4 regions of the Alteromonas alvinellae genome follow, and region 4 is predicted to be linked to each of the others. Evidence: predicted binding sites of a transcription regulator. Region 4 holds the regulator's gene; each other region holds the start of a gene.

Region 1 (7,595 bases), on a different contig from region 4:
GCAAATACTTGACCACCTTGCATATTTTGAATTTTCACGAACTATCTCCCCATCTAAAACACAAAAACGAGTGCTCGCAATAAAGCGGGCCCCCGTTTCTGAATTACTGTGCGACTTTTAGAGTATAGCTTACCCGAGCAAAGACAGCGCGGTTTGTGGACGCTGATTAGCCTGACTAAGTACAGAAACAGATGCCTGCTGAATTATCTGGTTTCTAGTCAAAGCCGCTGTTTCAGCAGCGAAATCTGTATCTTTTATCTGAGAACGCGCCGCTGAAACATTTTCTGAGATGTTACTTAAATTTCTGATTGTTGATTGAAAACGATTTTGTAGTGCGCCAAGCTCCGCACGCTGAGCTCCCAATACCGACAGCGCAGCATCCACTTCGGCAAGCATACTAGATGCTCCACCGGCAGAAAGGACATCTCCATCTATCGATAAGCCATTAGCACCAAACCCACCTGTTCTTGAAAGGTTCACGCTAATCGTCTGATTAGCGTTTGCACCAACAAGAAATTTTGCGGAAAAGCCGCCTGCAAGCAAAGTAACGCCACCGAATTCTGTTGTTGCTCCCACTCGAGAAATTTCTTGACGAAGTGCCGAAACCTCTTCTTGCAATGCTTTTCTATCAGCTGTGCTGTTTATACCGTTTTGCGATTGTACAGCAAGCGTTCGTATACGCTGGAGAGATGTAGTTGTCTCCTGTAACGCTCCCTCTGCAGTTTGAGTAAGCGAAATAGCATCGTTGGCATTTCTTACGGCTTGATCTAAACCTTGAATTTGTGACGTCAGTCTGTCAGTAATCTGCAAGCCTGCAGCATCATCAGATGCACTATTTATTCGAAAACCTGAGGAAAGACGTTCAAAAGATGTATTCAATTTATCACTAACGTCAAAAAGCTGACGCTGTGCATTTATTGATGATACGTTAGTATTTACAAATAAAGACATGTTACTACCTCCAAGAGACCTGACCGTACGTATTTCAGCCAGCTCTTTCCAGTTAAAACTAGCAAGGTCACTACGCTTACTAATCCATCATTAATAAAAAAGTATATTACCCCTCAACAATGGTATCGGCTCAAACTTTAAGTTCTTGAGCTTTTTTTTCATTATTTTGAATAAATAATTCGGCAATAATTTAAATTACTGTTTTTTATAATAAAAATATGCACGTAAATTACGTTATACACTGATATGAGAGTGCTTTTGTTGAAACCTATACCATCGCTTCAATTGGGCAAATGATACAAAGTATTCGAGCAATAGAGGTTCAGATACATCAACGAGGCTTGTTTGCTACGACTAGGGATAGATGAAATAATTTTTTCGACAATTAGAAGCAGAACCCAGGAAGACAAACAGAAAATTGGTACCATTATTGCATTAATCCAAATGGATTCTAGCGTTGCTCTACTGGAATTTGAGATTGGTGAGACGATTCGGCGATTATAAAAAAGGCCGAGACGTTCATCTCGGCCAATTTGCTCACGTTAGGAGATGGAGCAAAATTCGTTTTTGTCGGCTAACAGGGCTTAGTAGATTAAACTGGCCTCTCAACCAACACTTCTACATTTTCGGACCTGTTGGTCGGCATTCTATTTAAAAGGGCGGCAATAAAGCCGTCCTTTTCACTTTTAGGATGGCCTCTCAACTCCTTCCTATAACTTCAACTTTATCCACCAAGAAGCGACAACGCGGCTTGTGGACGCTGGTTAGCTTGCGACAACACTGTAGTTGTTGCCTGCTGTAATATCTGATTGCGGGTCAATTCTGCCGTTTCAGTGGCAAAATCTGTATCCTTGATGCGAGACCTTGCAGCAGAAACGTTTTCGGATATATTGCTCAGGTTACGGATGGTCGACTGGAATCTATTTTGGGTTGCCCCTAACTCTGCGCGAGTGCTCCCAATAATAGACAGCGCGGCATCCACATCGGTCAGCATTGCAGAAGCGGCACCTGCGGAAAGTACGTCTCCATCGATTCCTAAACCCGAAGCGCCAAAGCCACCGGACCTCGAGAGATTTATGCTAATTTTCTGATTAGCATTTGCTCCAACTAAGAAAGACGCAGAGTAACCTCCAGTTAATAAACTTACGCCGCCAAATTCAGTCGTAGAACCAATACGAGACATCTCATTTCTCAATGCTTCAACTTCTTCGTTCAGCGCAACTCTGTCTGCAGTATTATTGATACCGTTCTGTGACTGAATAGCTAGCGTCCGTATACGCTGAAGAGCGTTGGTTGTTTCTTGCAATGCACCTTCCGCAGTTTGTGCTAAAGAAATTCCATCATTTGCATTTCTTACAGCCTGGTCCAGCCCCTGAATTTGAGAAGTCATCCGATCGGTTATCTGAAGTCCTGCAGCATCGTCGGCAGCACTGTTAATACGAAAACCAGACGAAAGACGCTCAAATGCAGTATTTAAATTATTGCTTGTATTAAACAGCTGACGCTGGGCGTTCAATGATGACACATTGGTATTAACAAATAGACTCATGAGTCTCTCCTAACAGTTTCGAGTATGGCGCTATTGGTTTTATTATTTGCGCAATTAATTTAAATATTTGGCATAACCTGTGCTTACAAAACCCTGTCAGTTTATTCTGACGTTTCATTGGCACACTACCAATGGAACTTGCTAAATAGAGAAGTTTCTTCTCTTTGCTGGTCGGTGGGTTTGGTGTTCCAGAACCTCAAACCTCTCACTACCTCCTGGCTCTATTCTCGCCGGTCGGCAGCTCTAATCATTTATCAACAAACTCCATCTTTTATCGACCTTTACTTGAAATTACTTTAGTATTTTTTTCAAGACTTTTTGTCGATTTAAAGCACTGTATTTCCTAACTTTTAAACTCAGAATCTTAAAATAAACCTGAATTAAAACGGTGCTATTGACGCTTTTAAACATAAACTTTAGAAGCGTAGAGGATAAAAACATCGTTTATCTCCCCTTTGTATTAGTTATCGTCAAAGATCTATTTTTACTTTAGATGTTTTTCCAAATTTTTAGATAAAAAAGAGAATCAATAAAAAAACCTATAAACTTCATAGTGTTGGGGCTATGGATTGAAGGCACAAATGTGTGGGTAGGCGGGCTTTATAACAATTAAGTGGCTGAGATATAAAAAAGCTGGCCTTGAAAAGACCAGCTTAAAACGCACGTGAACTAGAGCACTACCTCCTGGCTTCACGCTAATTATGATTAACCTAGAAGCTGTAATGCAGCCTGCGGGCGCTGGTTAGCCTGAGCTAACACAGTGGTGCTTGCCTGCTGGATTATCTGATTTCTCGTGAGACTTGCAGTCTCAGCGGCAAAATCTGTATCCTTTATTTGAGAACGCGCGGCAGATACATTTTCAGAAATATTACTTAAATTTCTTATCGTTGACTGAAACCTGTTTTGCAGCGCACCCAACTCTGCCCGTGTGCTCCCAATTACGGATAATGCCGAATCTATTTCCGCCAACATGCTTGACGCAGCACCTGCTGATAAGACATCACCATCAATTGATAGGCCGTTGGCACCAAATCCACCCGTTCTTGACAAATTAACACTGATTTTCTGATTTGCATTCGCGCCTACAAGGAAGGTAGCAGAGAAGCCACCGGCGAGTAGCGACACACCACCAAACTCTGTAGTGCTCCCGATTCGAGACATTTCCTGTCGAAGAGCTGATACCTCCTCTTGCAGTGCTACCCTATCGGCCGTGCTGTTGATCCCGTTTTGTGACTGTACTGCCAAAGTACGAATTCGCTGAAGGGCATTTGTAGTCTCACCCAGTGCACCTTCAGCGGTCTGAGTAAGAGATATAGCGTCGTTCGCATTGCGAACGGCTTGATCTAATCCTTGAATTTGTGATGTTAAGCGATCAGTAATCTGCAAACCTGCGGCATCATCAGCAGCGCTGTTGATACGGAAGCCTGAAGAAAGGCGCTCAAAAGACGTACTCAAAGAATTACTAACATCAAAAAGCTGACGCTGGGCATTCAATGAGGATACATTGGTATTAACGAACATAGACATAAAGTCTCTCCTACACTCTCAGTCCAGCGTGCGCTGGCTGTCGGCATTGCCGACGTTTTGTTTTAGTAGTCATCAAGACCTGAGGGGTAATTGATGAACTGGCTCTCTCAGAAACTGTATCGACATCATTTAGAATCCCTTTAGAAAAAATTACGATTTTTGCCGATAGGCGGTAAGATATTGCCGTAGATTGACGGTAAGACACGACATAACTGGTGGATTTTTAAGGGAGATTTGGCATGAAAAATAGTTTGATGCTGTTCAACATAAAGCGCATATCCAAGCCTGCAACCCATTGCGCTTTCACTGATTTAATAGAAAATCCGTTCGACAAAAGTCGTAAAACTTTGATGTGCTGTTACCGACAAGCTACCGACCATGTCAGTACTGACGGAGTGGTTATTGTATTAACTCTTGATAAAACTTCGTTTCAAGTTCGCAACAGAGTAGTTATTAGAGAGAATAATGCAGACCTACGAGATCCGAAGTTCTCATACGATGGCTCTCGTCTCATGCTTACTACCTATGCAAAATCCTTCCTTGATAATAGAAAAGTGGTCACAAAAATGGTGACTTTTTTCTCAACCACCGGCTATTCATGGTCTACAGGGAATAGTCACGGTAGAAGCGGTTGGTGGTTGTGGAACAATATTTTTTATAACTCAGAAGCTTATGGTTTTGCGTACAATCGACGAGCGAACTCAGTTTCGCTCTATAAGGGTGATCCTACACGTTCAATGCACGTTCACAAGGAGGAGGCTTTTTGTTTGGGCAAACAAGGTAAAGGTTACCCCAATGAAAGCACAATCTTGTTTGATGATTACGGAATCGCCTCGGTATTTTTAAGACGAGATGCCGATACTTTCAGTGCGCAATTTGGTACGTCAAAACCGCCGTATACCAAATGGCAGTGGCATGATTTAGGTATCTATATTGGCGGTCCGGCCGCAGTGGCGTTAAGTGAAAACCTATATATCGTTGCAGGACGACATATAGATTGGGGCTCACACCAATTTACCACCAGGGTATGGCTATTTGATAGCGTAACTAAAATATTCACTGAACTAAAAACGCTGCCAAGCGGAGGAGATACAAGTTATCCGGGCTTGGTGATTGAAGGCGACAATCTTTATATCTCTTACTACTCCAGCCATGTCGACAATCAAGCCAGAGTTTATATGGCGCGCTTAAACGGCGTTAGTGATTTGATAAATTATGACCGCTAAACGAAATCGAATAGCGATAAGTTAGCTACTTTAGGAAAAGTAGCCAACGCAGCACTCAATGCCGTTTCCTGCTTTGCGAACTCAGTAGACGCCTCTGCGTAGTCTACATCCTGAATAGATGAGCGCTGCGCTTTTGCCGCAATTTCCATATCAAGGTTACTTTCATAAGTACTCTCAGCGATATTCAAACGGCTACCGATGGAAGCCCGTTCTAAAGAAAGTTTCTCAAGTCCGTTATCCAATCCTACTAGTGCATCAGCTATCGATTCTTGAAGTGCAGAATTGTCTATTGTGGAATCCATCAATATGGTCTGAATTTCGTGGATAGACTGGGCCATGCTTTTCTTTTGCGGTGCGTTAAAAGACAAATCTATACTATCACCAGGCACGGCCGTCGCATCAAATTCCATTCCCTTGATGGTAAACGGCTGACCAGACGTAAACGACACTGTGTCAATAACGACACCAGTACCTTGGTTGACCAACTCAGCTTGTCCGGATGCTAGAAAATTAATGCGGTAATCGTTGTTTCCTGCGTTTACAGGGTCGTAATTCTTGTCAAAAAAGGTATCAAATGTTCCCTGCTGTCTCACAGAGGCAGTAGTTACCGTTGCCCCCGTTGTGCCATCAACTGAAAATTTAAATCGCGATAGCACGTTTTCAAAAACTTCATATCCGTTACTGGTTGATTGAATCTTCGAGCTATTAGATAGCTGCACAAAGCTTACACCAGGGTCGCCTGCGAAGGTAATGGCATTCCCACCCGCTGCTGGGTTGTATTCAAACGCCTGGTTGCCCGACTGGAAGCCCGCATACAAATAATTGCCATCTGCATCCTGTGTGTTCATCAGATCAAACACTTCAAGTTTTATCTGCTCTAGTTCCGCACCAATGGCGCGTTTATCAGGGTCATCTAAGATCCCATTTCCAGCCTGGACAATAAGCGTGCGTGCACGGTTAATTGAATCAGTAATATTGGTTAGCACAGCCTCTTGCTGTTCAAGCGACCCCGTTACCAAATCATTATTACGCTGAAACTGAGTAAGCTCATCAATTTCTTCAGTTAAGCGCAGCACCTTCGCTGCACCAACAGGATCGTCGCTGGGCGTGATAATGCGTTTACCGGAAGCTAGCTGTTCTTGGGTTTTCGCCAAGTCGCCCTGATTTTGCATAATCGAGCGCATGTTTTGATCATAAATTTGATTCGTTGATATACGCATAACTCACCTACCTTGCTGACTGCAAAATGGTATTAAATAATTCTTGAGCCGTAGACAAAATTCGTGCTGCGGCAGCATAGCTTTGTTGGTACTTAATCAAGTTTGCCGCTTCTTCGTCTAAGCTTACGCCTGAAACAGACTCAAACCAGTTTTGCGACTGTACTTTCATCGCTTCAGCGGAAGCCAATGAGACACTGGCCATTGATGCATCTTCACCAATGCGTCCTACCATAGACGCATAGGCATCTTGAAAGGTTCTAGGCCTATTCGTCGCTTCGCTACTCACCTGTACTTTGTTTTCATTTTGAAGAGCAGCTAAATTAAGCGCATTGCTGTTGTCGTTAAAGCCATCTGTATTATAGCTAATTGAAAAGCTATCCCCTGCTTTTGGTACACCGTCTAAACTGAGATCAAAACCAGGGTCTGGGCTTATTCCTGCCTGAGTAATAAGATTATTTAAATTTGTTGTTCCTGTGACAGTTGCTAACACTGTACCGCTTCCATCTAATACCTCGTAGGTATCTGCAGCGGTAAAGCTAATTTGAGCTGGCGCTGTATTTAAAAGGCCACCCGCACCATCAAAAGCAGAAGTGCCCACTTCCGTATTTGACACTGTTACATCTACAATATTGGCACTGCCTAAATTTGTGCTATCGGCCCCGGCTCTTACGGGATTAGCAAAGGCCAAATCTTCGGGGCGATTAGTGGCTAAACTTATTTTTGAAGCCACGTCTTTAGTGGGTTGAATTAGAAACTCATTGCCAATGGTATAGGGGTCGCTCCCCGCAAAGTCGATTTCAATGCCACCAGGTAGTTCGTTAAAGCCAGGGGTTACAGCAAAGTTTGAAAAAATGATGTCATTACCTGAACCATCTTTTTTCGGTGTGCCATCTGGATTTAAAAACGTAATTTCTATTTCGCTGGGCACGCCTGCAGCAACAGCAGTCACTTCAATTTTATAATCGGCGTCAGTTAATTCAGCACCTTTACCCTCGGTAATCTGCGCATTAACAACATAGTCGCCATTGGTATCTTCGTAGGCTAAGCCTCTGAACGAAGGAATATCGAAAATGTTAGTGCCGATTTGACCGTCTAAATCCATACCCAATTTATTTTGAGTAT
Region 2 (7,595 bases), on a different contig from region 4:
TCGGCGTAGTTCACTGTGTTAACGCACTTCTCCCACGATTAAAAGATGGCGACAAACTGGTCATAGTCGACAGTATGGCGCGTCTATTACCTTTCACTCGAACTCAAGCCTATGGCTCTAGCAAAGCTGCTCTTCACTATTTTACTAAATCTTTAGAAGTCGACCTTCACCATAAAGGGGTAAAAGTACAGGCCGTCTCACCAGGTTTTGTTGAAACACCCCTTACCGATAAAAATGACTTCGAAATGCCAATGAAAATTAGTGCAGAAGAAGCTGCCGAGGCTATGCTTAAAGGGATAGAAAGTAACAAGCAAACCGTTTTCTTCCCTCGATTCTTTGGCTTTATTCTGCGCTTTATGCACATTTTGCCAACGCCACTTCAAAAGCGACTATCGTTGTCTATGCGAGAAAAACAATAAGAGACACAACAATGAATAATAAGATTGCCATAATAGGCACAGGAATTTCAGGATTAACCTGCGCATACCTTCTTAACAGAAAGCACGACATCACAGTTTACGAAGCAAACGACTATATAGGTGGTCATACTGCTACTAAAAAAATTAAGGATAATGGTGAAACCCTTCACATTGATACCGGCTTTATTGTATTTAATGATTGGACTTACCCTAACTTCATTAAGCTTATTACTCAGTTAAACGTCGACTACCAGCCAACAGAGATGAGCTTCTCTGTGATGAGTAAAAAAGCGAACCTTGAATATAATGGCAATAACCTAAATAGTTTGTTCGCACAGCGGCGCAATATTTTTCGACCTAAGTTTTGGCGCATAGTAAAAGACATACTCGCGTTTAATAAAGCGTGTAAAGCTATGGTTGCGGAAAAGCGTGACACGTCCTCGTTGACGCTAGAAGATATTATTAAAGAATTAGGGCTAAGCGATGATTTCGCGCGCTACTACATACTGCCTATGTGCGCAGCAATTTGGTCTAGTAGCCTCGAACAGACGAGAAAGTTTCCGTTAACCTTCTTCCTGCAGTTTTTTAATAACCATGGCCTGCTCAATATTACCGACCGACCACAGTGGTTCACTATTAAAGGTGGCTCTAGTCAATACATTCCACCACTAATTGCGCCATTTGAGTCTAAGATTAGATTATCTACGGCTGTAGTTTCTGTGGCCAAACGTGATGACAAGTGGGAAGTTACCGATTCATCCGGTACAGTTGCGACTTTCAATCATGTAGTGTTTGCATGTCACAGTGACCAAGCGTTAAAAATGATTCAATCCCCTACTTCACTGCACAAAGATATTCTTGGCAATATTCCTTATGCAGAAAATGATGTGGTAATGCACAAAGACACAGGCCAATTACCCAAAAGAAAGCTGGCGTGGGCAAGTTGGAACTACAGCTTAAAAGAGGATGCAAGCGAGGAAACCCGCCCCGCTTCTGTGACCTACAATATGAATATTCTCCAGCGATTAGAAGCGGAGAATACTTATTGCGTAACGCTGAATAATACGCCTGAAATCGACGAAAACAGTATTTTACGAAGCTTTCAGTATGCTCACCCACAGTACAGCGCCAGCATGGTTGAAGCGCAGTCACGTAGAAGTGAGATTTGCGGCGTAGATAACTTACATTTCTGTGGAGCCTACTGGTACAACGGCTTTCATGAAGATGGCGTTACCAGTGCACTAGACGTTTGTGCGCGTTTTGGTGAAGCCCTGTGATGGAAAGCGCGATATATAAAGGCAAGGTATGTCATCAACGTTTCAAGCCGACCCAGCACAAGTTTGACTACGATATTTACCTGTTTTGGTTAAAGCTCGAAAGCGACGAACTTAACGCGCTATCAGATACGCTGACGTATTTTAGCGCCCATAGCAAAGCAAGAGTTCGATTCAAGCGGGAGGATTATTTGGGCGACCCGTCCATTTCGTTGAAACAAGCGGTTTTGGAAAGGATGACCGAGTTAAACGGTGGTAAAACACTTAACGGTGACGTTTTCATGTTGGGCCAATTACGCATGTGGGGCCTTTATTTTAGCCCAGTTAATTTTTACTACCTTCGCAACGTTGAGGGTAAATATACTCATATGCTTGCTGAAGTGAGTAATACTCCATGGAATGAGCGCCATCACTATCTTGTAAACCTAGACACTCAAGCCGATACGCCGAAGGCTTTTCACGTTTCGCCTTTCAACCCCATGGATATGACTTATAAATGGTCGATTTCCCAGCCTTCGTCTAGACTTTCTTTAGCGATGGATTGCGTAAGAGAAGACAAAGAATTTAGCGCGGGGATTAATTTGACTAAATTTACTTTAGATAATGCGAATCTATCTGCCGCACTTAAACGTATACCCAGTATGACAATAAAAACTGTGGCCGGAATTTATTGGCACGCGCTTAAGCTATTGCTGAAACGAACGCCACTATATACACACCCAGAAAAGAGTCAGGAACAATAACAATGTCTTTCGGTGAATCTGTACTACTGACCACCTCAGAGGTCTCTTTCGTAGATAAAACTTGTAGAACACTTTTTCTAAAGTGTTTAAACCAACTCCCCTTTGGTCGCCTGATAATTCAAGAAAACGGTGACGAGATTGCACGTTTTGGTGAAGAAAATAGCGATTTACGTGCTACCGTAAATATCAAAGACGTGCAGGCCTATCGACGGTTGTTACTTGGCGGCAGTGTGGGCGCTGGCGAGGCATATATGGACGGTTTATGGGACAGTGACGACGTGACCGCTGTAGTAAGGATCTTTGCTCGAAACTTGCCCACCCTTGATGAGTGGGAAAATAAGTTTAAGTGGCTAACCATGCCCATCAATAAAGTTCAGCATTTTGCCCGTCGAAATACAAAAGACCAAGCTAAAAAGAACATTGAAGCGCATTATGATTTGGGCAATAAGCTATATACTCGCTTTCTCGACCCAACAATGATGTATTCATCAGCAATATACCCTGACCTAAATGCGACGCTCAACGAAGCGCAGAACTTTAAACTAAAAGCCATTTGTGACAAGTTACAACTGACCGAAGAAGACCATCTTTTAGAGATTGGCACCGGGTGGGGCGGCTTAGCCATTTTTGCTGCGAAACATTATGGTTGCAGTGTTACCACCACTACCATTTCAGAAGAGCAGCACGCCTGGGCAAAAGACTGGATCGCACGAGAAGGGCTTGAAAACAGGATTACTTTGCTTAAAAAAGACTACCGTTTACTTGAAGGTAAATTCGATAAACTGGTTTCCATTGAAATGATCGAAGCTGTGGGTAAGCAGTTTTTAGGTAACTTTTTTCAAAAATGCTCGTCACTTCTGAAAGATGATGGCCTAATGTTACTTCAGTCAATTACTATTGACGATAGGCGTTATGACAGCTATTCAAACAGCGTAGACTTCATACAGAAATACATTTTCCCGGGTGGTTTTTTACCATCGCAATACCAGTTAAATGCTCATCTCAAAAAATACACAAATATGATGATCCGTGACTTACACGACATTGGTGTGGACTATGCGAAAACGCTCAATCATTGGTATGAAGCATTTATCTCGGCTAAAGATGAATTGTTGAATGACGGTTATGACGAGCGCTTTATACGTATGTGGACCTACTACCTTAAATATTGCGAAGGTGGCTTTTTAGAGAGAACCATTAGCACTGTTCAGCTTGTTATTTCTAAACCTCAGTACAGAGAAGAGTTAGCCAGGGTTTGATGGACGCATTTCACTTGTAAACAAATACAAGCTAGAGTTTTAAAACTAAAAAGCGGTGCTCATTATGAAGGCACCGTTTTTTGGTCGTGCGTACTTAGTTTAGAAAAAGTTGACGCTTAATCATCTACCACTGATATGGGTTTGGATATCATTGGTTTGCCTTGGTTTATATTAATCTCGACTCGGCGATTCTTGGCTCTATCACTCGCTGTCGTGGCATTCTCAACAATAGGATTAGTATCAGCTTTGCCTACAACAGACATACGGCTTTCATCAAAACCAGGCGCTGTCCGCATAGCTTCAGCCACCGCTACTGCACGTTGTGATGATAAATCCCAGTTTGAGCGGTATAATTCGTTAGCAATATGCTGACCATCGCTATGCCCAGAAATCTCAATTTCTCCGGGTACATCTGCTAACAGCACACCAATTTTTCGTAATACTGGCTGAAACTGCGGCTGTAAGAAAGCAGAGCCGGCGGAAAAAGAACCATTTTCTCTAATTCTAATGGTAAGCTGCTGCCCCAGCGACTCCATCTCAACCGACCCGTCTAAAATTTGCTTTTCTAATTGTTGAGCCACTTTTTTCATCAACTCTGCCATTTGAGATTGGTCAGTGCTTTGTTCAGCGGATGAAGATGACTCAGTAGCCGTTTGTTGAGACTGACCGCCGCGTTGTTCGCCACGCTGCTTTTGCCTGCCGCCCGCTGAATCTTCGTTTCCCGCCTGAAACTCTAGCATTTGCTGGGTCATTTCGGTGGTTTGCTGCTGAATGGACTCAATTGGTGTTGGGTCGGGTTTACCTGGGCGAAACTCCATGGCTATAACGCTGGTACCCTTTGGAATATCTTTTACTTCAATTTTGTTTTGTACACCGAATGCAAATTTCATTGAGCCTGCGATTTGCTTAAATTTGAGCACATCCATTTCTGAGAATGAAAGCAGAAGTACAAAAAAGCACATTAGCAATGACATCAAGTCTGCGAAGGTCCCCATCCAGGCTGGAAGCCCCTCGGGGGGGCATTTTGGGCATTCTTCTTCGGCCATTACTCTTCCTCTGCGCTTCCACGCTTACTTGCGGCAAGATAGTTTTTTAGTACACCCTCAATAACTCGCGGGTTTTGACCGTCAGCGATGCCTACAATACCGTCAAGAACAAGACTTTGATTGAGCTTCTCTTCCCCTGCCCGTACAGCCAATTTAAACGCTATGGGCAAACAAATAACGTTGGCGAAAAAAGCGCCATATAAGGTAGTCAGTAGTGCTACCGCCATTGCTGGACCGATAGCTTTCGGGTCATCCATGTTTGATAGCATGGCAACCAAACCAATCAGGGTTCCAATCATACCCATAGCCGGTGCAATATCGCCCATGCCTTTGAAAAAGGATGCGCCGAAATCGTGTCGTTCTGACGTCATGGATATATCTTTAGCAAGTGTTTCTCTGACCACTTCTATATCATGGCCGTCAACCAACATATCTACGCCCTTCTGCATAAACTCATTAGAGATTTCCGCCTCTTCTAAGGCGAGAAAGCCTCCTTTTCGCGCGGCATCTGCCATCTCTACGATTTTTTCAATCAGCTCTTCCGGCGACTCAATCTTAAACATGAAGGCTTTGCCAGCGATCTTACCTGCACCGAAGAACTGACCTAAAGTAAACTGTGACAAAACAACGAACAAGGTCCCACCAAATACAATTAATATTGATTGGACGTCGATGAACATGCCTAAGCTGCCGCCTAGAATCATAGCCATAACTATGAAACCAATAGCGCCCAACATACCTATGACGGTTGCTAAATCCACTCACTCTTCCCCATTTATGCGCAGACAGTGCTGTTGATGTACAATAATTCTATCGGCAAGAGATAGAAATACTAAAACGACATTATTGAAAAATATCACATTTATTTGTTTTTTATGAAGCGCGTTAACAACTCCCCGCATTTTTCAAGACATTTAAAAACGATGAGTTTGCCCATTCATAGTGTTCACGTTAGGCACACGCTGTCACCTCACATTTAAAAGTAATATAACTACTCAACACGAATATAGCACAGTTTCTGTTTGTCCTGTTTGCTCAACTGCGTGAAAAAAAAGCTATGTCGCAGTGATATAGGCGATATACGGACAAACCATTTGACCCTTGTGCAGCCCTCGGTTAATGTGCGCGGTATACGTATTTTGGCCACTATATTGAGTGTTTTTATGACGACAGAAAAAGCATCAGCGTCTTTTGAAGAAACTTTATCAGAACTAGAAGCTATCGTTAACGAAATGGAAAGCGGTGATCTGCCTCTTAATAAAGCACTAGAAAAATTTGAGCGCGGTATTGCACTGTCTCGCCAAGGCCAGCAATCACTCGAAAACGCCGAACAAAAAGTAAAAATACTACTCAGTGAACAAGGCGAAGAAACCCTTCAAACTCTTCCTGAAAGTGAACAGCCGTAACTCGTTCATTTTTAACTAACAGGCAATCTATGAATTTTTCTGCTTTGCATCAACTAGTTAAACAGCAAACTGATGCATCTCTTCTTACGTTAATTGACGAATTACCCGATTACGCACCGCGCTTGAAAGACGCAATGCGTCACGCCTTATTGGCTGGCGGTAAACGGATGCGGCCACTACTTGTTCAAGTAGTAGGTAACACCCTAGACGTGCCCAAAAAAGACCAAATGGCTATTAGTATGGCCATTGAATGTGTGCATGCCTACTCGTTAGTCCACGACGATTTACCCGCCATGGACGACGACGACTTGCGCCGCGGTATGCCAACCTGCCATATCGCCTTTGATGAGGCTACCGCTATTTTAGCTGGCGACGCGCTGCAAGCCCTCGCATTCACGGTGTTAGCCGATGCGCCATTAAGCACGTATGCTGAAACAAAGCGTAGCCAGTTACTGTCTGTACTTGCAAAAAGTGCGGGTTACATAGGTATGTGCGGTGGGCAAGCTATCGATTTAGCCAGCACCGGCAAAACCATCTCGCTAGAAGAACTAAAACAGCTGCATAGATTGAAAACCGGTGCATTGTTAAAAGCCTGCGTAGAAATGGTCGCCATTGTTAGTGAAGGCTTACTGCCTCAAACTAAAATTGACTTAATGGCTTATGCCGCGGATATTGGGCTAGCTTTCCAAGTTCAAGACGATATTTTAGATGTGGAAGGCAGTAGCGAAAAATTAGGTAAGCCCGCGGGGTCAGACGAAGCGTTAGGGAAAAATACCTTTCCAGCCAAACTTGGTATTACAGGCGCTAAACAAGAATTAGAAATGCTTCACAATAATGCACTTCAAGCATTGGCGCGTTTACCCTACAATACTGACAGTTTAATTGCGTTTAGCGAGCTTTTGGTAAAACGCGACCATTAGCCACGCGCCATGTTGAAAAAGATAATAAGTACATGAGTTTAGATCTCCAACATTACCCAACGCTTGCGCTTGCGCAAACACCTGAAAAATTGAGGCAGTTGCCCCAAGACAAATTACGCGAGCTTGCCGACGAATTACGTGAATATTTACTTAACAGCGTAAGCCAAACCAGCGGGCATTTTGCTTCTGGCTTAGGCACTGTAGAGTTAACAGTGGCACTGCACTATGTGTATAACACGCCATTTGACCGCTTGCTATGGGACGTAGGCCATCAAGCCTATCCTCACAAAATTCTAACAGGCCGCGCAGAGCGCATGAGCACCATTCGTCAAAAGAATGGTCTACACCCTTTCCCATGGCCGCCTGAGAGCGATTACGACACCTTTGCAGTTGGTCATTCGTCTACATCGATTAGTGCAGGGCTGGGCATGGCTGTGGCTGCCGAAAAAGAAGGCAAAAACAGAAAGGTTGTAGCGGTAATTGGCGACGGTGCAATGACCGCTGGTATGGCCTTTGAAGCCCTTAATC
Region 3 (7,595 bases), on a different contig from region 4:
AATAGTCCCACTCTCTTTCCAGCTTTGTTCATATTCGCCGCTGTCGATAAGTTCCAACCAGCTTTTTGCATCTTCAAGGACTTCGCTACTGACATTAACTGGCTTGCCCGCTTAAATTACTTGGTTGCTACCATTGTTCGCATTGACCGTTTGCGCATAATAAATAGCAACAAACAAACTGATGGCGAGCGCTAGCGTGACCCAAAGAACATGTTGGGGATTCAACGACGTTGGGCGGTCATCCTGCTGAGTAACGCCATGCTGAGCTACCGCACTGTCACCCGCAGTAGAAATTTGCGTGGCTGGCTGCCTTTGAGCATGACTTGGGGTGGCGTAGGATTCCCCCATTAAAAGCGCATCGGGCGTCGTTTCGAAAACCGAAGCAAGTGCGCCTATTGAATCGTGTGATGCAGATTGTGTTTTCTCAATTCGCTGAATAGTACGCAAACTCAATCCAGACACATCTGCCAGATGCTGCTGACTCCATGCCCTAGCATTGCGAAGTTGTATAAGCTTTTGACTGTCTACTTTCATATCCATCTCGCGCTTCCTCCTGTTAACTGCGCTTCTCATACGTTAAAAACGTAACGCGGTTAACAGTAAGAAATATCCATGGTCAGTGATACGACAGTTTTACGTCAACCCTGTGACAAAGCAAGCCTGATACGCACGTCAACGTTCTTATTCTTTTGCTACCAGCATTCTCGTTGTGAAGCAATGAAGGCCTACTAGTGCTAATCGTATTGTTAACGCAGAAGCATAGGTACTCAATCCCCCCACCTGCAACCCCAAATCAAATGAGCTAGTATTAATGACTTATCACAACGCAATGCGTACAATACCGCCCCCCGAAAAATAGGTTGGTGATTTATGAGTTCAGATAGTCAATTTTCAGTTGGTCAGCGTTGGTTAAGCAACACAGAAATAGAGCTGGGGTTAGGTGTCGTTATTGGTAGCGACTTCCGTTCTGTCGAAGTGTTGTATCCAGCAACAGGCGAAGCGCGAAAGTATACTAAGCAAGATGCGCCGCTTACGCGACTAATTTTTGAAATTGGCGAAACGGTCAAAAGCCAAGACGGCTGGGAAATGACCATTACTGAAAAAGAAGAAAGCCAAGATCTTTTCATCTATCACGGGCTTCGCGAAGACACCAAAGCGCAAGCGCGATTACCTGAAACCATGCTAGACAGCCACATTCGCTTGAACCAACCTGAAAAGCGCCTGTTCAGTCAGCAATTAGACAACCCTAAATGGTTCGATTTGCGCGAGCGTGCTTTAGATCATCAATATGATTACTTACGTTCAAACACCATTGGTCTTGCAGGTGCGCGCATATCGCTTATTCCGCACCAACTCCACATTGCGTCAGAGGTAGGCGGCAGACACGCACCTCGCGTATTACTTGCCGATGAAGTAGGTCTTGGTAAAACCATTGAAGCCGCGTTGATTATTCACCAGCAGCTTAAAACAGGCCGCGCAGAGCGCGTGCTTATTTTGGTTCCAGACTCGCTCATGCACCAATGGTTAGTTGAAATGCTTCGTCGCGTTAACCTTCCTTTTGCCATTTACGATGAAAGTCGTTGCGAGGCTATAGAGAAGAGCGAAGGCTTACAAGATGACGAAACGTCTGACGCGAGCGCTGTGAATCCATTTGAAAACGACCAGCTGGTACTTTGTAGTATCGACTTCCTAAGCAAGAGCGAAAAACGCCAGCAGCAAATTCAAGCTGCAGGATGGGATTTAATGGTTGTCGATGAAGCCCATCACCTTGCGTGGTCAAGTGAGGCTCCCTCAGCCGAATACCTGTGTGTAGAAGCGCTGGCAAACCAAACACCTGGCGTATTACTGCTTACCGCAACACCTGATCAACTTGGTCACGAAAGCCACTTTGCACGCTTGCGCTTGCTCGACCCGGCCCGCTTCCATAGCTACGACGCTTTCTTAGATGAAGAATCGAAATACAGCCAACTGGCCGATGCGGTAGCGCCATTACTTTCAGACGCCGAGCCTAACGACAAACAGCGCAGCAAGCTCGCTGAATTCGCGCCTGACGTAATGGAACATGCGGGTGATTTAAGCTCGCCAGAAAATCGCCATGCGTTGCTGCACCAACTTATCGATTGTCACGGCACAGGTCGTATGCTGTTTAGAAACCGCCGCGCCAATATTGAAGGCTTTCCGGAGCGTAAATTAAGCGCGTACGAGTTAGCTTTGCCTGAGGTTTATTCAGATGCCGTGAGCGGCGGCGACTTAACCTATTCACTGTATCCTGAACGTATGGCAAGCGTGGTTAACAGCTGGACCAAGCAAGACCCGCGCGTTGAATGGCTGCTTGATTTCATGCAAAGCGTTAAGCCAGAAAAGATTCTGCTTATTTGCGCAAGCGCCCGTACAGCGCAAGAGTTAGGTGAGGTTATTCGCACACAAACCGGTATTCGCCACAGTGTATTCCACGAAGGCATGAGCATTGTGGAGCGCGACAAGGCGGCCCATTATTTTGCTGATGAGGAAGACGGCGCACAAATTCTACTGTGTAGTGAAATTGGCAGCGAAGGCCGTAACTTCCAGTTCGCTCACCATTTGGTGCTGTTCGATTTGCCTATTACGCCAGATCTGCTTGAACAACGTATTGGTCGCCTTGACCGAATTGGCCAAACTCAAACCGTACAAATTCACGTGCCGTATTTAGCGAAAACCGCGCAGCACGTATTGCTAGATTGGTATCACGAAGGGCTAAATGCTTTCGAAAAGACCTGCCCTACGGGCTCTGGCGTATTCGACGACGTTAAGCCGTTGCTTATTGGTGCCTGCTTACACCCTGACGATATGAACGCGCGTGACGAGCTAGTGAACATGAGTGTTACGCTTAATAGCCAGCTCGTGGCGCAGCTTGAAGCCGGTCGCGATCGTCTTCTTGAGCTTAATGCCTCGGGTGAAGGCCGCGTAGAACAACTGCTTGAAGACATTATTACCCTTGATAGCGAACAAGATTTGTCGCGCTTTATGGGTCGCGTTTTCGATGCTATCGGTGTTCAGCAGGATGAAAAAGGCAATGACTGCTTTATTCTTATGCCAACCGAGTCGATGGTGAGCCAGCTTCCGGGTCTTGACCCAGAAGGCATGACAGTCACTTACAAGCGCCGTGTTGCCACCACGCTAGAAAACGTGCAGTTTTTAAGCTGGGATCATCCACTTGTGCATACCGCCATGGACGTAGTACTCACCGACGTACACGGAAAGAGCAGCATGGGCTTTATTGCCGAGCCTTCTTTGCCAAAAGGCGCGTACTGGATTGAAGCGTTATTTGTGCTACAGGCACAAGCACCTAAATCACTTCAACTAGGCCGCTTCTTACCTCAAACACCGGTTAGAGTGTGTTTAGATGCACAAGGCAATCCGTCTGAATTAAGCTTCGACGTTAAGCGTAAAATTGGACGTAAGATTTCGGCTCAGCTTCTAAAAGCCTTGCAACAGCCGCTTGAGCTTGCCATTGAAAAGGCGCGTAAGCTTGCCCATCAGCAAGCTAACCAAAAGCAACACGACGCACTTAACAGCATGCACAGCACGCTTAACGAAGAAATACAGCGCTTGCGCGATCTTCAAAAGCGTAACCCAGCAGTACGTGACAGCGAAATTGAGTTTATTGAAACGCAAATGAACGCCCTTGATAAAGTTATTCAGGATGCAGATGTTCAGCTGGACGCCATTCGTATTGTGGTAAATAACCCGTAACCTCGAAAGGTTAAACATTCAAAAGCGACGGTGAAGTAACGAGTACATAATGGCGAACCCAAGTTTTGTTTATAACCCACCGATGACACCTTATCTTGATATTTTGTATCAAGATGAGGACATGGTGGTTGCGCATAAACCTAGCGGGCTATTGAGCGTTCCGGGCAAAGCTTTAGAGCACCGCGACTCGCTGATTAGCCGGGTGAACCGTGTGTACCCCACCGCCACAGTAGTGCATCGCTTAGACATGGCGACTTCGGGTATTTTGGTGCTGGCGCTTAATAAAGATAGCCATCGCCATATCTCGAAACAGTTTGAGTTACGTCAAACTAAAAAGCGCTACTTCGCCCGGGTTCATGGACATGTAGAACAAGACAGCGGAGAGGTTAACCTTCCCCTTATTTGCGATTGGCCAAACAGGCCGAAGCAAATGGTAGACTTTGAGCGCGGAAAAAAAGCCGTAACGCACTTTGACGTCATTGAGCGTACACTGGATGAAAAAGAACGACCCTATTCTCTCGTTGCCCTTTATCCCATTACCGGTCGCTCTCACCAACTGCGAGTACATATGCTTGCTTTGGGTCACCCTATTTTGGGAGATAGACTCTATGCGTATGAAGAAGCGTTATCCATGGCGCCTCGTTTACAGCTTCATGCTGAAAGCTTGAGTTTTTCCCACCCAACACTAGGCCATTGGCTGCACTTTAATGTCGCCATCCCTTTTAGTCCGTTTTGCCCACCTCCGCTTTCAGAGCGCATTGAGTAGCCCCTTAATGCGTCTCGGCCTTAATTAAACAACATTATTTTAGTTTTAAAGGACGTTGCCGATAATCTTAATAGAACGAGTTCGTTTATAAACTGATTTGATGCTGGCACAACTGTCCGTATCAAGGTGATAGTTAAAGGCATACCATTTTTTATGAAGAGGCACGCTCTCCTTTTAACCTTTGCATTGATTGTTTCGCTGCTGCCTATGACGGCTCATTGCGACTTTTTTACGGACGTAAAAAATGCTTATCTGCCAGGTGAAGTAAAAGCCCTTATGGTAGGCGAATTGGAAGCCCCAATCATTGAAGTTGAGGCAAAAACACCGCTTCCCTTGGGTGTTGCCATTGTGCTCACAGAGCCTTTTCCATCGAGCCTTACCCTCGCACAAGGAAATAGCTTAGCAAATATGCTTGCAGAGAAAGGCTGGAATGTCGTTATAAGCCCTTTCAACATGCCCGTAAGTTCGACCACCGCCAAACCCAATGGTGAACAGGACAGCGAAATATTGACAGAGGGAGCCTCGCCATCAACTGATACAGCGAAAGTCATTCACCCTAGAAGTAACCAACTGACGCAGTACCTCAACTTTGAAACATCGACCACAGCCTTAGCGTTACAGCTTAATGCCCTAGACAATTATCTACAGAATAGAACAGGCTATCGCATGGTCATCGCGCAGGGCATGCTTGCTACCGCTTACCTGTCTTCTATAGAAACACAGCCTGATTTACAACCTGACACGTTTGTGGCTATTTCGCCGTTTTGGCCAGAGGAAACTACAAACAACTTAGTAATTGACACTATAGCGAAAGCGAGCTTCCCAGTGCTCGACCTATCTCTCAGCAACTTTAATGACTGGGAGACTAGCACGACTATGAAAAGGAAAATTAGAGCAAAAAATAAACTGAAGTTACACTACAGGCAAGTTATTATTCCAAATAACTCTTTAACCTTTAGTATAAAAGAAATTGAAAAAACACCTAATATTCAAATGGTTGCAAATAGCACCATAGGCTGGACACGGCATCTAGGCTGGTAATTCTTGCTTCTTGAGATTACGCTAAATTAACATCCAAAACAGTGACCTACCCACAATAAGGCAAATAACGGGTTATTGCAGTCATTGGTAACGATGTAATGGACTATACTAATTTAAGCAGACAAAGACGGTTGAGTTACTCGTGAATGTTCAGGATTTTGTAGATAACAAAGCGAAACAGCTGTGTTTCTATTTGAGGGCATTTTGGCAGGGAGAGCTTCCTATCGAGGAAATCGAACTATTCTTTTGGGATAGCATGGAAGAATGGGGACAAATTGAATGCACGCTAACACAGCCTTACACGCAGAAGGAACGTGTATTTTGGCATTTGCTTCACCAAGTGCATTACTGGAATGAAGAAAAATTGACGAAAGACCAGTTTCTTGTTGATGAGCTTACTAATTGCGTCAATTTTCTTGAAGGCCTAGGGCACTGTCCTCTAGACTGCGTGGGTATCCGCCCTTAAATCTCTCTTACCTAACCGCGGTAATTATACCAATCCCCCTTCACAGTTTTATTGCTAAACACCGTGGTTCATGGCTCAATACACTTTTGAGTTAACGCCAAAGGTCGAAGTATTGCTAACTGCATTAAAAACGTTCAATGACAAACGTTACCTAACCATTTTTCTTTTAGGCATTTCCAGTGGCTTTCCTTGGATCATGATTGGTTCGGTATTATCAGCATGGTTAAAGGATGAAGGGTTATCGCGTTCGGCTATTGGTTTGTTTGGCATCATCTTCGCTACTTACTCATTTAACTTTTTATGGTCTCCTCTTGTCGACAAACTCAAGCCCCCACTATTAGGGCTGCGACGAGGCTGGATTTTTTTGATGCAAAGCTGTGTCGTACTACTGTGCTTAACCATGTCACAACTCAACGCTGACCATGATTTATTTTACGTTGCATTAATCGGCTTATTGATTGCCATTGCCTCTGCTACCCAGGATATTGCTATTGATGGCTTTCGGATTGACTGTATTGAACAAGGTGATAAAGACGGTATGTCAGCCGCCTCATCGATGGCGACCGCCGGTTGGTGGACAGGTTACGGTGGCCTTGGTGCTATTCCCTTTTTTTTAGCAGATCTAACGTCGTGGTCATGGCCAAACATATACCTATTACTGGGTGCTATCATGGCTTTATTGGCCTGTGCGACTTGCTTTGCCAATGAACCAAGCGTAGATAGAGAAGCCCTGCTTGGCCGAATAACAAATGCCCATGCAAATAACTCTGCGGTGATCAATTGGTTGAGAACAACGCTTATTACGCCATTTTCTGAGTTCTTTAGTCGAAATGGCATCAAGCTGGCAGCTTCATTTTTATTATTCATTTTCCTTTTTAAAATTGGTGAAGCTTTTTTAGGCCGCATGAGCATTGTGTTCTACAAAGAGGTCGGATTTTCAAATAGCGATATTGCCACTTATTCAAAGCTTCTTAACTGGTGGGTGACGATCGTCTTTTCACTACTAGGTGGGCTAGTCAATATCCGTTATGGTATTTATCGAGGGCTGATGATTGCGGGAGTTGCTATGGCGGCTTCAAACCTTCTGTTTGCGCTCATTGCGCAAACGGGGCCTTCTACGTCACTGTTAGCCATTACTGTCATTGTAGACGGTTTTACAGGAGCATGGAGCACTGTAGCTATGGTCGCCTTTATATCGCTTCTATGTAATCGTGCTTTTAGCGCCACTCAGTATGCCCTTATGGCCTCGCTCAGCGTTGCGGGGAGGACGTTAGTCGCCTCTAGCAGTGGCTTGGTTGTGGATAGCCTGAGCGGAAACTGGAGCTTATTTTTTATTTTAACGGCGGTTATGGTAATACCGAGCCTTTGCTTTTTATACGCTATTAGGCATCACATTAAACGCGTTGAAACGTCATAGTTAAACGGCTCTATTCTTTTTTTCTTCCAATTAATTTGACGACACTTCCTTGCAAGTTAGCGTTAGTTGCCTACCTTTATAGAAGACAACTATCGCTAACTTGCAAGGAAGAAAGTTGAGTCCAAACGATGCTACTAAGCTACAGCGGAAGACATTGTGCAACGCCGTCGCAT
Region 4 (7,595 bases):
TGGCACCGCTAGTGTTAATCCCGCCACCTCAAAGAATAGCGCCTGAAAGCGAAAGCCGAGAGTATCCTTTAGTGGAACTTTTGATATTGGACTTCGACCTAATACCTCGTCTTGTTCTTGCGCTGCTGAAGTTTCAGCGTAAAACTGTTGCTGTTTACCATCAACCGTCTCGACTTTTTGCGTTTCAATTAACGATGTAACCTTTTCCGCTATCGCCTCCTGCTCACTCGTTGGAGGCTCACTTTTTTCAACGGTTGAAACAAGCGCTGATTCAGCCATCTGCTGAGAAGCCTGCTCAAGCAATTTTGCCGTGCGCGCAGTCACATCTTCAGGTGTTTCTGGCTCTTTAAGAAGGCTATCTAAGTATGCCTCCATTACTTCTTCACGGGCAAATGGCGATTGCTTGCTCATGCTTTTGTTATTTCTCCAATACGGCTAACAGTTTCTCGTAGGCATTTACACCTCTCGTCTTTGGATACGCAGCAGAGATCGGAAGCTGTACCAAACTTGCATCTCTAAAGTGCGTATCAACCGGAATCACACCTTCCCAGACGCGCTCCCCGTAATCACTCATTAATCGTTTTCTTGACGCCAACGCGGCGTTTGTACGCTTATCAAACATAGTTGGAATAATCAGGGTGTCAAAGGACTTATTTAACGAACGCCCCATGATTTCCATAGTACGGATCATCCTATCCAAACCTTTAAGTGCTAAATACTCTGTCTGAGTCGGCACAATCACTTTATCGCATGCCGCTAGTGCATTTACCATCAGCACCCCTAAAACCGGAGGACAGTCGATAATAGCAACGTCGAATTCACCGGATATTGTAGCGAGTGCTTTTTTCAACACTAAGCCCATACCCTGTTCGCTTCCCATGGTTCTGTCTAGCGTCGCTAGAGCCATAGTCGCTGGTAGCACATACAAATTATCAAGCTTTGTAGGGCAAAGACAATCCATTACGTTATCGGCAGAAATCTCATTAGACTTAATAAAAATGTCGTAAACTGAATGACTTGTCGCCTCAGCATCAATACCAAAGTAATAGCTCAGCGATGCGTGTGGATCAGTATCAATCATAAGCACTCGCTTGCCCTTTTGAGCCAGCAAGCCGCCAAGGCTGACGGTTGTAGTGGTCTTACCTACCCCGCCTTTTTGATTTGCTACCGTCCACACTTTCATAATTGCTGTTCCATTACTATTCAAACTGCTATCGCATTTCGGTTTGAACGCAACTGCTCATATCATCGATACTAATATTCTTACTCGATATGTTGGCCGCGGCGACAGCTTGAGGCATACCGTAAACTACACAGGAGTCTTGGTCTTGCGCCCAAATAGTCGCACCTTTATCTTTAAGTAGTCGACAGCCTTCCCTACCGTCAGCACCCATACCCGTTAGTATGACTCCTAATACATCTCCACCATAGGCTCTAGCTAACGAGCTAAACGTAAGGTCTACACTTGGCTTGTAGTTCACTTTATCTGCCTGGCTTGCATCTACAATCGATATCCGCTTGTTGCTTCCGATAGACTCAATAAGCATTTGCTTGCCCCCGGGTGCGAGGTAAGCATGTCCAGGCTTCAAAATATCGCCTTGCTCAGCTTCCTTTACAGCAATCTTGCAATTACTGTCTAAGCGCTGTGCAAATGCGGTAGTGAAGGTTCCCGGCATGTGTTGTACAAGTAAAATGGGGTACGGGAAGTCTCCGGGTAGCGGAGAAAGCACTTTTTGAAGTGCTACAGGCCCACCTGTTGATGCCCCTATTGCCAAACATTTATACTGCTTCCCTGTTGGTCTTACAGACGAAACGGTAGGCTGCTTGGCCGCGTCTTTATGACCAGAAAGTAAACCCGACGTTTTGAAAAACGCTTGTTTAGGCGCGTTATCAGGAAGTTTTCTGGACTCAATATTGCGAAAGGATGGGCGCTTCAAACCCAGTCCTCTTCGCGCTATCAACCTGACTTTAGTACAAAGTAGCCGCGAAGCATCTTTTCTGTCTTGAGCGATGTCTTCGAATTTTTTGGGTAAAAAATCTAGCGCGCCCGCTTCTAACGCGTCAAGCGTCGCTTGGGCGCCGTGATGCGTTAATGAAGAGAACATTAAAATAGGCGTAGGACGTTTATCCATAATAACCTTCACAGCCGAAATACCATCCATAACTGGCATTTCAACGTCCATGGTTATTACATCGGGTTTAAGCGCCTCGGCTTTGTCGAGTGCATCACGCCCGTTTCTCGCTTCCCCGACAACTTCAAGTTCTCTATCACCATCGAGTATTTCTCTTACTCGACGGCGATAAAAGGTCGAGTCGTCCACGACTAGGACTTTAAAGACCATGGATTATCATTCCTGTTAATTCATCGCCTTACTTGATGGGTTTACGCGCGTACCGTTTTAGCAGGCTCGGAATATCTAAAATTAGTGCAATTCCACCGTCTGACGTAATTGTAGCTCCCGCCATACCAGGCGTTCCTTGCAACAATGCATCCAACGGTTTGATAACCACTTCTTCCTGGCCTATCAGCGCGTCTACGACAAACCCGACTTGCTGTGTACCAATTTGTACTACAACAACATGCCCCTTTTCTTTATCGATATTTTTGGGGCCTCGGATTAGCCATTCGCCAAGGAAAAACAAAGGAATTGCTTTTGAACGAACTATCATTGTTAATTGGCCATCGACCGTATTGGTCTTCTTGATGTCCATATTTATTATTTCGTTCACCGCACCTAATGGTAACGCAAAGGTCTGTTTTCCTACAACAATCATTAATGTGGGTAGAATGGCTAGCGTTAGCGGAACTTTAATATCCAGTCGCGTGCCTTTTCCTAGCTGCGAATCGATATTAACCGTACCGTTAAGCTGGTTAATTTTGGTCTTAACCACGTCCATACCCACACCACGACCAGAAATATCACTAATTTCAGTTTTAGTGGAAAAGCCTGGTGCAAATATAAGATTGAACGCTTCAACATCTGACATTCGTGCTGCAGCATCCGCGTCTAGTACACCACGACTAATAGCGATCTCTTTTAGCTTCTCGGCATCCATTCCCTTACCATCATCTTCGATAGTAAGAAGAATGTGGTCGCCTTCTTGAGATGCCGATAGCTGAACCGTACCCATGCGCGGTTTACCCGCTGCAGCGCGGTCATCCGGCATCTCAATACCATGGTCGACGGAGTTTCTCACCAAATGCACTAGGGGATCGGCCAGAGCTTCAACCAAGTTTTTATCTAAATCGGTTTCTTCACCGACCAGCTCTAAGGTAATTTCTTTCTTTAAGCTTCTTGCGAGGTCTCGAACAACACGAGGGAAGCGACCAAACACCTTCTTGATAGGCTGCATGCGGGTTTTCATTACCGCACCTTGCAAGTCACCCGTTACCACATCTAAGTTGGCGATAGCTTTTGACATGCTCTCGTCGTTGCTATTGATACCTAAGCTAATGAGTCTATTTCTAACCAAAACTAGCTCACCGACCATATTCATTATTTGGTCTAGGCGCTTAGTATCTACACGTACAGTGGTCTCTGCAGGAGGTGCTGCTGGGCTCGCTTTCTTATCATCTTTTTTAGGTGCTGCTTTGGGCGCAGCAGGAGCGCTTGTTTTGGCTGGCGCTGGTGTCGCTTTAGGCGCGGCTGGCGCAGCTTGTTTTGCTTTCTGAACAGCTTCTGTTGCTGCTTTATCTACAAGAGGCTCTGGCGACGTTGTCGCCGCGCCCTGCTTAGTCGGCCCCTGGCCAGAACCATGTAACTGATCAAGTAGCGCTTCGAATTCATCGTCGGTAATTTCTTCGTCACCTGCGCTGGTTGCTGATGAAGATGGCGTTGCAGATGCTGGAGCTGGCGCAGCCGCCGCTTTTTCTTCACCGCCAAATTTACCTTTTCCGTGAAGGTCGTCTAACAGTGCTTCGAACTCTTCGTCGGTAATATCATCGCTATCAGAACTCGCCGCCGGCACTGGTGACTTAGCAGGTTCGCTTTTTGCTGGTGCTGACTGCCCTGGCGCACCAGAGCCATGAAGTTCATCGAGAAGTGCCTCAAACTCATCTTCAGTTATTTCGTCAATACCACCGCTACTGTCACCCACGTCCGTCGTTGAAGGCGCAGGCTCTTCTATAACTAACTCGGGCTCTTCAGCAACCACCTCTGGCTCGGCAGCGGGCGTACTGGCGTTCTCGAATATGTTTTCATCTGGAGATTCTGGGCGGCTTAATTTGTGTAAAACGTCCACTAGATGCGCATCTGCAGGCTCCAATGGATCGCGCGCTTTTACGCGCTCGAACATTTCAACGACCACATCCGTGGCCTGCAAAATAATATCCATTAATTCAGGTGTTAGCGTTCTTTGGCCATTGCGCATTACGTCAAAAACGTTTTCGGCACCGTGACAAATTTCAACTAACTCAGTAAGAGAAAGGAAGCCCGCTCCGCCTTTTACTGTGTGATAGCCACGGAAAATTGCATTTAATAAATCCGCGTCTTCAGGATTGTTCTCAAGATCAACGAGCTGTTCTTGTAATTGTTCAAGTATCTCTCCGGCCTCAACCAAAAAGTCCTGTAATATATCCTCGTCAACATCAAACGACATGCGCCCGCTCCCCTAAAAACCTAAGCTAGACAGAAGATCATCTACATCATCTTGACCTGAAACGACATCGTCCCGTTGATCAGCATCAATGATTGGGCCTTCCGCCTCTACACCATCAACCTTATCGGCCTTAACGCTAGATGGTTTAGTGTGTTCTGTACCGTCGCGTTCCCCAAACATGGTAAGCATGTTTACAAGACTATCTTCTACCTCTTTTACAAGGTCGATAACGCGACGAATAACCTGCCCTGTTAAGTCTTGATAGCCCTGTGCCATCAAAACTTCGGTAAGCAATTGTGTAAGTTTAGCTGACTGAGCCGAACCTTCTTCCAATAATTCGTCTAAGTCTGCGCATAAAGCCTTAAATTCACCAAGTTCGATTTGGCGATTCATAAGCTTCTTCCACTCTGGCATGACCTTTTCGATCCGCTCCGACAGCATTTCTGCTATCGGCATGCTCGCCTCAACGGCATCCATAGTAGTATTAGCAGCTTTTTCAGTTTCTTCAATTACGTAGGTAAGGCGGGACTGCGCATCAGGAATGTCATCTGTAGCTAAATTTTTGATGCGGTCGTCTATTTGAAAGTTATTCAACGCGTCGTGGAGTTGACGCGTCAATTTACCTACTTCAGCAAACAACTCAACGTTTTCTTTCATTGAGACGGCTTCAAGTAGTGCGCTAGCTGAAGTCTTATCGCCTTCTTCAAGAAAGGCGACAAGTTGTTTTGCTTCCTCTAACGATATTGGAACGTTTACATTCGTTGTCATCCAGTAAACCTCATTTATCTGGTGAGCGTCTGGATCAACCTAAACGTTCGAATATTTTATCTAATTTTTCTTTTAGTGTTGCTGCTGTGAACGGCTTTACAACGTAACCATTTACACCTGCTTGCGCCGCTGCAACGATTTGCTCTTTTTTCGCTTCCGCAGTAACCATAAGCACAGGCAAATGCTTAAGCTTATCGTCTGCTCTTATAGCGCGAAGCAAATCGATGCCCTGCATACCAGGCATATTCCAATCGGTCACAACAAAGTCGAAATCGCCCTGTTGTAACATAGGTAATGCAGTGCTTCCGTCATCCGCTTCCTGGATGTTGGCAAAACCCAAATCTTTTAGCAGGTTTTTGATGATTCGTCTCATGGTAGAAAAGTCATCGACCACGAGAATTTTCATGCTTTTGTCCAAAATAGCCTCCAGTGAGGGGTTAATTGTTATTAATCTCTATTCTTCGTCAGCTTGCCACGACTTCATTCGTGATTTGAGTTTTAACATGGCTTGACTATGAATTTGACTGACTCTCGACTCACTTACATCAAGAACTTCGCCTATTTCTCTTAAGTTTAGTTCTTCATCGTAATAAAGTGAAAGTACAATCGCTTCTCGCTCAGGTAATGTCGTAATTGCATGGGCAAGCGCTTTTTGAAAAGCACCCTGCATTAAATCTTCTAACGGTGCGTCACTGCCTCTACTTTGTTCAGTAGTAATAACATCTTCCGACACACCTAAATCTTCAATACCCACTAGCTTTCCGGCATTTACTTCATTAAGCATCTGGTGATAATCCTGCAAGCTTACGTTAAGCTTGTCAGCAATATCTGAATCTCGTGCATCGCGCCCTGTCTCGCTCTCTACTTGAGATATCGCTTCCGTTATGGCGCGGCCGTTACGGTGAACAGAACGCGGGGTCCAATCACCTTTTCGTATCTCGTCGAGCATGGCACCACGAATTCGAATTCCTGCGAAGGTTTCGAAACTTGCGCCTTTAGAGCCGTCAAAGTTTCGAGCGGCCTCTAGCAACCCAATCATGCCTGATTGAATAAGGTCATCAACAAGTACGCTGGCAGGCAGTCGCGCAATCAAATGATGCGCAATTCGCTTTACCAGAGGCGCATGTCTTTCGACTAACTGCGATTTATCTGTTTGTTGTTGATAAGCGGCTGCCTTGCTGTTCAACGCTGACTTCCTACGGCTTTTTCTGCAACTAATTGTTCAATGAAAAATTCTAAGTGGCCACCGGGCTGCGCTGGAATTGGCCACGTAAGTGCTTTACTTGCCAACTTAGTTATCGCTACTGCTGCCGGAGAACCTGGAAAGGCGTCAACAATAGCCGTTTGCTTGCGCACCGCCTTGCGAATATTCTCGTCGAAGGGCACTGTCGCCACTAATTCTAGTGCAACATCGAGAAAACGCCCTGTCACTTTGCTTAATTTGCTAAATAATTCCTGACCTTCACGCACATCGCGCACCATATTGGCTACGACTTTAAAACGAAAAACACCGTGCTCGCGGTTAAGAATTTTTATTAGTGCGTAGGCATCTGTTAAAGATGTTGGCTCATCGCATACGACGACCATAATATCTTGTGAGGCCTTTGAGAAGCTCAATACCATATCTGATATGCCTGCCGCGGTGTCGACAATAAGCACATCTATCTGAGACCGTAATTCGCTAAACGCTCTGATTAAACCAGCGTGTTGCGTTGGTGAAAGCTCTGCCATTGACTGCGTGCCTGATGTGGCAGGCGCAATCTTAATGCCGTGAGGACCGGTCACTAGCACTTCGTCCAACGTGCATTCTCCAGAGAGTACATGAGATAGATTTTTCTCAACCCTTAGCCCTAACATCACATCTACGTTGGCAAGGCCAAGGTCGGCGTCAAGAACCATTACTCGCTTACCCTGCTTCGCCATCGCGATAGCGGTGTTAAGTGTAATGTTCGTTTTACCTACGCCACCTTTACCACCAGTGACGGCGATTACTTTGATTAACCGTGATTGCTTCATTTTTCTTAAGCTACTCGCTTGATCGTCAATCATACTGCTTATGCTGTTTTAATTGCGTTGTTACCACTAGTATGATTCAAACCGTACTTTTTATAAAGCTTTGCAGCAGCGGAAACCAAAGATTTCGCTTCTGCAATCTTAATGTCTTCAGGCACTTTTTGACCATCGGTGACATAACTAACCGGAAGTTGGTATTCAACTGCTGCACTAAG

Evidence for each region. Region 4 encodes FliA, which starts transcription of late flagellar genes. Its sites were predicted from a motif close to CTAAAGNTNNNNNNNNNNNNGCCGATA; they were not measured.
Region 1: a site for FliA is predicted at 4,145-4,171, ahead of ACX5KA_RS02285 (flagellin N-terminal helical domain-containing protein). Genes of this name have one in related genera too.
Region 2: a site for FliA is predicted at 5,553-5,579, ahead of pomA (flagellar motor protein PomA). Genes of this name have one in related genera too.
Region 3: a site for FliA is predicted at 4,536-4,562, ahead of ACX5KA_RS16745 (DUF3530 family protein). Genes of this name have one in related genera too.

Annotation. Positions count from the first base shown of each region.
Region 1 covers NZ_CACSIH010000031.1:15,850-23,444, reverse strand. The annotation lists gene ACX5KA_RS02300 (flagellar protein FlaG) at 1-38, opposite strand, end outside; gene ACX5KA_RS02295 (flagellin N-terminal helical domain-containing protein) at 130-951, opposite strand; gene ACX5KA_RS02290 (flagellin N-terminal helical domain-containing protein) at 1,676-2,500, opposite strand; gene ACX5KA_RS02285 (flagellin N-terminal helical domain-containing protein) at 3,206-4,027, opposite strand; gene ACX5KA_RS02280 (hypothetical protein) at 4,267-5,253, shown strand; gene flgL (flagellar hook-associated protein FlgL) at 5,250-6,473, opposite strand; gene flgK (flagellar hook-associated protein FlgK) at 6,481-7,595, opposite strand, start outside.
Region 2 covers NZ_CACSIH010000008.1:73,790-81,384, reverse strand. The annotation lists gene ACX5KA_RS00415 (SDR family NAD(P)-dependent oxidoreductase) at 1-419, shown strand, start outside; gene ACX5KA_RS00410 (NAD(P)/FAD-dependent oxidoreductase) at 431-1,696, shown strand; gene ACX5KA_RS00405 (DUF1365 domain-containing protein) at 1,693-2,436, shown strand; gene ACX5KA_RS00400 (class I SAM-dependent methyltransferase) at 2,439-3,695, shown strand; gene ACX5KA_RS00395 (flagellar motor protein MotB) at 3,812-4,741, opposite strand; gene pomA (flagellar motor protein PomA) at 4,741-5,502, opposite strand; gene xseB (exodeoxyribonuclease VII small subunit) at 5,905-6,147, shown strand; gene ACX5KA_RS00380 (farnesyl diphosphate synthase) at 6,177-7,067, shown strand; gene dxs (1-deoxy-D-xylulose-5-phosphate synthase) at 7,100-7,595, shown strand, end outside.
Region 3 covers NZ_CACSIH010000219.1:58,376-65,970, forward strand. The annotation lists gene ACX5KA_RS16725 (DUF4019 domain-containing protein) at 1-57, opposite strand, end outside; gene ACX5KA_RS16730 (helix-turn-helix transcriptional regulator) at 112-540, opposite strand; gene rapA (RNA polymerase-associated protein RapA) at 871-3,732, shown strand; gene rluA (bifunctional tRNA pseudouridine(32) synthase/23S rRNA pseudouridine(746) synthase RluA) at 3,782-4,498, shown strand; gene ACX5KA_RS16745 (DUF3530 family protein) at 4,652-5,539, shown strand; gene ACX5KA_RS16750 (hypothetical protein) at 5,682-6,005, shown strand; gene ACX5KA_RS16755 (AmpG family muropeptide MFS transporter) at 6,076-7,422, shown strand; gene ACX5KA_RS16760 (response regulator) at 7,538-7,595, shown strand, end outside.
Region 4 covers NZ_CACSIH010000021.1:3,482-11,076, reverse strand. The annotation lists gene ACX5KA_RS01470 (chemotaxis protein CheW) at 1-411, opposite strand, end outside; gene ACX5KA_RS01465 (ParA family protein) at 419-1,183, opposite strand; gene ACX5KA_RS01460 (protein-glutamate methylesterase/protein-glutamine glutaminase) at 1,212-2,342, opposite strand; gene ACX5KA_RS01455 (chemotaxis protein CheA) at 2,371-4,599, opposite strand; gene ACX5KA_RS01450 (protein phosphatase CheZ) at 4,612-5,367, opposite strand; gene cheY (chemotaxis response regulator CheY) at 5,402-5,785, opposite strand; gene ACX5KA_RS01440 (RNA polymerase sigma factor FliA) at 5,822-6,553, opposite strand; gene ACX5KA_RS01435 (MinD/ParA family protein) at 6,550-7,416, opposite strand; gene flhF (flagellar biosynthesis protein FlhF) at 7,422-7,595, opposite strand, start outside.